DNA from 2 places in the Afipia sp. MLSD5-FHT05B12 genome. Region 1 is predicted to be linked to the other one. Evidence: predicted binding sites of a transcription regulator. Region 1 holds the regulator's gene; the other holds the start of a gene.
What was found. The regulator LexA, encoded in region 1, represses DNA repair genes until DNA is damaged. The targets are predictions, from matches to a motif close to TGTTCNNNNTGTGTTCNG.

Region 1 (3,768 bases):
CGCGACGTCGCGGCGCTCCGCACCCAGCCGCCCGTCGCGCTGTCGGCGATGGATGGATACGCGGTCCGCGCAGCGGATGCCGCGCCGGGGGCACGGCTGAAGGTGATCGGCGAAGTCGCCGCCGGCCGGCCCTTCAATCAAACCATCGGCGCCGGACAAGCCGCGCGCATCTTCACCGGCGGTGTCATTCCCGGCGGTGTGGATGCCGTCGTCATTCAGGAAGACACCACACGCGACGGCGACATTGTGATCGTCAACGAGACCATCACGACGGGAAGAAACATCCGCCCCGCCGGCATCGATTTCCGCGAAGGCGACGTGCTGTTACCGCGCGGCACCCTGCTCAATGACCGCGCGCTGGCGCTGGCGGCCGCCATGAACCATCCACGATTGCCGGTGCATCGCCGTCCGAAAATCGCAATCCTCGCCACCGGCGACGAACTGGTTCCTCCGGGCACGACGCCCGGCCCCGGACAGATCGTCCACAGCAACGTCTTCGCACTGGCGGCGCTGGCGCGCAGCGAAGGCGCCGATGTGGCTGAACTCGGCATCGCGCGCGACACGCTCGAAGACACCTCCGGCGGGATTCGGCGCGCCCGCGATCTCGGCGCGGATGTCCTCATCACCACTGGCGGCGCGTCGGTCGGCGACCACGATCTGGTTCAGGCCGCGCTGAAAGCCGAGGGCTTCGACATGGCCTTCTGGAAGATTGCGCTCCGTCCCGGCAAGCCGATGATGAACGGGCGGCTGGGGGCGATGCGTGTACTCGGTCTGCCGGGAAATCCGGTGTCGTCTTACGTCTGCGCCTTCCTGTTTCTGGTACCGCTGATCCGTTCCCTCTCGGGGCGAACGATGGTCGACCATCCGCTCGAACATGCCCTGCTTGGGCGCGAACTGCCCGCCAACGACAAGCGGCAGGACTACCTGCGGGCGCGGCTCGCACCCGGCGGCGACGGCATGCCCGTCGCCACCTCGGTGGGCGCCCAGGACAGTTCGCTGGTTGCGAATCTCGCCGCGGCCAACGCGCTGATCGTCCGGCCGCCGCATGCCCCAGCCGCTCCTGCCGGCTCGCCCTGCACGATCCTCCGGCTGCCAAACTGACAATCGCGTTTCCAATCGCCGTTCGTTGACGTGAAATTAAGGGGTTGCGGAACACATATGGAACAGATAGTGTTCGTTCATGATTTGTTTCGAGTGACTCGCAACTCCTGAGTGTCCCCTTCCATTCTTTCGCAGTGGGGATCCAGAGAGGCGCGGCTTCGGCTCAAACTCGAGCTTCTAGGGATCGGGGACCTATTCAGATGCTGACACGCAAACAGTACGAGCTTCTGCGCTTCATCAACGAGCGGCTCAAGGAAGCTGGTGTTCCACCCTCCTTCGACGAAATGAAGGATGCGCTGGACCTGCGGTCGAAATCCGGCATCCACCGGCTCATCACCGCGCTTGAAGAGCGCGGCTTCATCCGCAGGCTCGCCAATCGCGCCCGCGCGATCGAGGTCATCAAACTTCCCGAACTCGGCGTCAATCCAGGCGGCGCCCGCCGCGGCTTCACTCCGAGCGTCATCGAAGGCAACCTCGGAAAGGTCCGCACGAACACTTCCGGCGGTCCCGACGAAGATGCCAGCTTCCCGGTCTCCGTGCCGGTCATGGGCCGGATCGCGGCAGGTACGCCGATCGAAGCGTTGCAGACCCGCAGCCACACCATCAACGTGCCGCCCGACATGCTCGGGTCCGGCGAACATTACGCCCTTGAGGTGCGTGGCGACTCCATGGTGGAAGCCGGCATTCTCGACGGCGACACCGTGCTGATCCAGCGCAACGAGACCGCCGACACCGGCGACATCGTGGTCGCGCTGATCGACGAGGAAGAAGCCACCTTGAAGCGCTTCCGGCGACGCGGCGCGTCCATCGCGCTGGAGCCTGCCAACGCGGCCTACGAGGTTCGTATCCTGCCGCCCAACCGTGTGCGGATTCAGGGCAAGCTGATCGGGCTTGTTCGCAAATACTGAGTTCGTCTCAAAATCAATCATCCGGCCGGAGATCGCTTTCCGCCGGTGTGGCATCAACGGGCTGCGCCGGACGGTTTGGCCGGCCAGCGGGTGCTTCAAGCTCATTCTCCACATTCGCCGGCGACCACGGACGATCCACGCCGCGCGGACGGTTGGCTGTGATCGCGTGACCCTCGGTGGTTTTGCGTAAGGCAAGCGTCCCTCGCCTGCCAAGCATCTCCTGATCCAGCACCATGGCCGCGCAGTCAGCCGGCGGCTGCCGCAGCGTCACGATGACGGCAGCCCGCGCGCAGTCGTCCATGAATCCTTCCGGTTTCAGGGTCAGCGCAACGGTCGATCCATCCGCAGCCTGCACCACGCATCCGGATGCGTCGCACGAGACGCCATCGGTCAGCGACGCGTCGGTTGCCTTGCGCATGTCAGCGTCGGCTGAGAGCCATTCGCGCGACAGGAACACATCCTTTCCGGTGCGCATCAGACGCAGCTTGCCGTCCTTCCCTCGCACGGCGACGGTGTGACCGTCTCCTGCCACAAGGATATCCGGCTGCGGCGTGGTCAGCGCCCAGATCGTTGCGAATGCAATGAGCCCTGCTCCCGCCCATCGCAATGGCGTCCGCAACAAACCGAGCGCAATGATGCCCGCGCTCATCAAAGCCAATGGGCCGGTGCCGAAGGCTGCGATCTGGCCGATGGCGCCGGGCAGCGCCGCGACCCACTGCGACACCGCAACCATCCAGCCGATGCCGACATCCATCAGCCGCCAGAACACGCCGTCGAAGCCAAACGGCATAGCGAGCAGTCCGAGAAGTCCAGCCGGCATCACCAGCACCGAGACCACCGGCATCGCCGCGAGATTGGCCAGCACGCCATAAGGCGTCACGCGATGAAAATGAAACGCCGCATACGGCATGGTCGCGAATCCGGCCACCAGCGACGCCAGCGCCAGCATGATGATCTCACGCCCACCCCACAGCGCCGCGCGCGCCACCCGCGAGTTGTCGGGCGAGGCGAACAGGTTCGGCATGCCTATCTGGATCAGCGTCACGAGACCCAGCGTCGCAGCGAACGACATCTGGAAACTCGGGTGGACCAATGCTTCCGGTGCGATCAGCAGCACGATCATCGCCGCGACCGCGAGTGTGCGAAACGTAATCGCGCGCCGGTCGACCATCACCGCGATCAGCACCACTGCCGTCATGAAGAACGAGCGCTGCGTGGCGACCTCCGCGCCCGACAGCAACAGATAGAACGCCGCGGCGAGCAGCGCCGCGACCGCCGACCATTTCTTGATCGGAAACGTCACGGTGAGCGCGGGAAACAGCGCAAGCAGCGCGCGCACCGCGAAAAACACCACGCCTGCCACCACCGCCATGTGATAGCCGGAGATCGACAGCACGTGGCCAAGCCCGGAAATGAACATCGCATCGTTGACCGGCGCGGAAATCGCGTCGCGCCGCCCCGTCAGCAGCGCCGTCGCAATGGCGCGGTTGTCTCCGCTGACTACGCTGCGAATCCGCGCGTCGATGGCATCGCGCATGCCCTGCATCGTGGCGGCATAACGCAGATACGTGCCGCCACCGCGCGGAGCCTCGACGGTCTTGATCGCCCCCATCGCGAATCCTGACGCCCCGATGCCCTGAAAGTACATGTCGCGTCCGAAGTCGTAGCTTCCCGGACGCAGCGGCGAGAGCGGCGGCAACAGCCGCGCCTTCAGTTCGACGAAGCTGCCGACCGCAGGCGCGGTCCCCTTTTTAACCGA
Region 2 (3,768 bases), on a different contig from region 1:
TCCGATGAGACTCGTATTGATTGCCGCCGCGGCTGTGATGCTGCTCGCCGGGCAGGCCCATGCACAGGGCAGGGGACGCCCCGACACGAGCGGCGGTTCGCAGGCCAAGGGCGAGGATCCGCAGAAGCGGATGGCCCGCGAAGAAGCCGCCGCCAGGGCCGCGATGAAGAACGTCCCGGATTCGAAAGAGAAGTACGATCCCTGGAAAATCGGGAAATAACGATATCGAGACACCCCGATCGTCATCCCCGCGAAAGCGGGGATCCATAACCACCGGGCCCTCCGGTCAGGTGCGGGCGGGCAGCATCTATATAAAATTCAGTGACAGTGGGTCCCCGCTTTCGCGGGGACGACGTGTTTCCACGGAGAAGGCCAAGCACGATCACTGCTTCGGCCGCATCGCCTTCATGTCCTTGATGTTCATCTTTATGCCGCCGGGCATCAGGATATCGCCGGGCTTCTGATCCGGCTTGCAGGCGCCGATCCATTTCGCTTCGATCACGTTGGTGGTCTCGGCCGGCATGCCCGCCGAACCGCCGCTGTTCTTCGCCGTGGTCGTCACCGTGTAGGCCGAGTTGAAATCGCCGTTGAACTCGGTGTGCGAGACCGACGTCATGTTACCGATCTTGCAGGTCGAATCGACGACCAGGCCGGTCGCTGTCTTCTTCATGTCCTGCCTGGAGCACATCTCCTTCGCCATCGGGCCGAAGGCCGCCGCCATCTCCTTTTCGGTGGTGGCGTCGGTGCATTGCTGCATGGTCTGGGCACCGGCCTTGTCCAGCTTCAGCTCCCAGAGGCCCGGCTTGCGGCTCGGCATTTCAACCGGGTCGGCCAGCGCCGGAAGGCCGGCAAGTCCGCCGCAGACAATCGCCAGCGCCATGACACGAAAGAGCGGAAGCACTCGCATCATGGACGGTCTCCTGAAAGGAGCTTAGTAGCCGACGCGCAGCGGCCGGTTGAGATGACCCGGATGGACCCAGACGCAGGCAAAGGAAATGTAGCCGCCGTACTGGGCATCGGTGCCGGTTAGCTTCACCGACTTGCCGTAGCTGGCGCAGTGGTTGACCGCGAGCGCCTTGATGTCCACGCCGTCCTTGTAGAGCGAATAGGCGATGATGCCGCCGGTGTCGTTGCCCTTGAAAGGCGGCACCGTGTCGAACCAGGCGTTGGCCTGCGCGCTCATCAGTGCTCCGAAGACCGCAGCCAGAATCGCCGTACCTGTTGTTCGCATCGTCGTCTCCCTTGGAATCTCCTCCCCACCATAAGGCGGCCGGGCTGCCATGGAAAGAATGCCCGTGCGTTTCGGCGGGGGTTGGCGGCCAAGTGTTGCCGCGCTGCACTTGACCGGCTGATGGCTTCGCGGCACCTTCCGGCGCAACATCATCCCGGATTCCGGTGGACCGCCATGCGCGACCTTTTCTCGACACTTCGCAAACACACTCTTGGCAAACAGATTCTTGGCAAACTGACTCTTGCCGTGGCGCTGGGCGCCGTGGCCGGCCTGATGGCGCTCAGCCCGGCGGCCGAGGCCGCCAATGTGCTTGAGCGGAATTTCTGGCTGTCCGGCCCGCGTTACGATGGCGCGATGCGCCCTTGCAACGAGGTGCTTGGCACCATTTCCCAGCAGTTCGCTGAAAAAGAGGGCAAGTTCTGGAATTCCGCCCTGGAGATCACCGGCTACGCCAATGTCCATGAGGTCGCGTTCCGGGCCTGGGCCAATAACAGCATTCCACGCCGCTTCTGCACCGCCAGCGCCATGCTGAACGATGGCCGCGCCCGTCAGGTGCATTTCTCGATCATCGAGGACGGCGGCTTCGCCGGATACGACTCAGGCGTCGAATGGTGCGTGGTCGGCCTCGACCGCAACTGGGCCTACAACCCGTCCTGCAAGGCCGCGCGTCCGTAAGCTTCGCGAATCGTTTCGTCGTATTCAAAGCGCCTCGTCCGTTTCACGGTGGACGGGGCGATTTTGTTCTTGAAATGTTCTTTTGGCCTGACTAGGCTTTGAGCGGGGTCATCCGCGCGTCAACGATCCGGCGTTGGCCGGTGGAAGCGGAGAGAGTTGGGGGGGGGGCGTCGCCATGTTCGGTTTCAGGTCCGGTTCGTCGGCAGCAGGTTTTTCATCTGGTTTTTCCCTTCGTTCATTTCATCGGCTGATCGCCCCGCTGCTCGGCCTTGCAATGGCCGGCGCGATTGCGGGCTCCGCGGCGGCGCAGGACAAGCGCCAGAATGCCCCCGGGGAATTCGATTTCTACGTGCTGTCGCTGTCGTGGTCGCCGTCGTTCTGTCAGGCCGCGCACGAACGCGGCAATTCCGGCCGCGGCATCCAGGCCCAGTGCGCCGGCCGGCCGTTCTCCTTTGTCGTGCATGGGCTGTGGCCGCAATACGACCGCGGCTTTCCGAACTACTGCCAGCGGCCGTCGCCGCGGCTTGCCCGCAACATCATGGCCTCGATGCTCGATCTGATGCCGGCGCCGGGGCTGATCTACAACGAATGGGACAAGCACGGCACCTGTTCGGGGCTGAGCGCGCGCGCGTATTTCGAAAACATCCGCAAGGCCCGCGCGGCGGTGAAGATTCCCGCCGACTATCTCGAACTGTCCGACGCCAAACTGGTGACTCCCGGCGACGTCGAGGATGCCTTCATCAAGGCCAATCCCGGCCTGTCGAGTTCAGCGATTGCCGTGCAATGCGACAGCAAGCGCCTCAGCGAAGTGCGAATCTGCATGAGCAAGGATTTGCAGTTCCGCGCCTGCGAGGAAATCGACCGCCGGTCCTGCCGCCGCGACAAGCTGGTGATGCCGCCGGTGCGCGGGGGATAGTCCGTGCCGTCACCCTGAGGCGCCGCAGCGTAGCGGAGGTCTCGAAGGGCGACGGCGATAGTCTCAACCGTCATCCTTCGAGGCTCGCAAGTGCTCGCACCTCAGAATGACGGATTCACTCACGCAACTCGCGTTACTTTCATCGCGCGATGTCGTAACTGTCGCGCCATGAACTACCGTCACGCATTCCACGCCGGAAACTTCGCCGATGTCATCAAGCACATCGTGCTGGCGCGCATCCTCACCTATCTGCACGAGAAGCTCGCCGCGTTTCGCGTGATCGACACCCATGCCGGCGCGGGGCTGTACGATCTGACAGGCAGCGAGGCCGAGCGCGGCGGCGAATGGCGCACCGGCATCGCGCGGCTGATGCAGGCGCGGTTGTCCGAGCCGGTGATGGCGCTGGTCGCGCCCTATCTCGACATTGTTCGCGCCTTCAATCCGCAGCGCGATCTCACCGCCTATCCGGGATCGCCGCTGATCGCGCGCGCGCTGCTGCGGCCGCAGGACAGTCTGGTCGCCTGCGAACTGGAGCCCAGCGCCCGCAAGCAGCTGATCGGCGCATTGCGCCGTGACGAGCAGGCGCGCGTGGTCGATCTCGATGGCTGGACCGGGCTGCCCGCGTTCGTGCCGCCGAAGGAGCGGCGCGGGCTGGTGCTGATCGATCCGCCGTTCGAGAGCCGCGACGAGTTCAAGCGGCTGGCGGACGGCTTCAGCGCGGCTCACGCCAAGTGGCCGACCGGCATCTACATGCTCTGGTATCCGGTGAAAGAACGCCGCGCCACCGACTCACTGGCGGAACATGTGGCGCGCGTGGCGAACGCGGGAAGCAGCGACGCGAAATGCCTGCGTGTCGAATTCAGCGTCGCGCCGCAGACACCCGACTCCGGACTGGTGTCCGCCGGCCTGCTGATCGTCAATCCGCCGTGGACTCTCGCCGCGGAGT

Region 2: a site for LexA is predicted at 1,971-1,988, ahead of AC1Q6J_RS20345 (ribonuclease T2 family protein). Genes of this name have one in related genera too.

The regions. Positions count from the first base shown of each region.
Region 1 is NZ_JBXAFS010000006.1:184,233-188,000, reverse strand. Features, by position in the region: gene AC1Q6J_RS11095 (molybdopterin molybdotransferase MoeA) at 1-1,101, shown strand, start outside; gene lexA (transcriptional repressor LexA) at 1,302-2,009, shown strand; gene AC1Q6J_RS11085 (ComEC/Rec2 family competence protein) at 2,023-3,768, opposite strand, start outside.
Region 2 is NZ_JBXAFS010000022.1:24,545-28,312, reverse strand. Features, by position in the region: gene AC1Q6J_RS20365 (hypothetical protein) at 5-220, shown strand; gene AC1Q6J_RS20360 (DUF3617 domain-containing protein) at 383-910, opposite strand; gene AC1Q6J_RS20355 (hypothetical protein) at 932-1,231, opposite strand; gene AC1Q6J_RS20350 (hypothetical protein) at 1,406-1,906, shown strand; gene AC1Q6J_RS20345 (ribonuclease T2 family protein) at 2,082-2,822, shown strand; gene AC1Q6J_RS20340 (23S rRNA (adenine(2030)-N(6))-methyltransferase RlmJ) at 2,991-3,768, shown strand, end outside.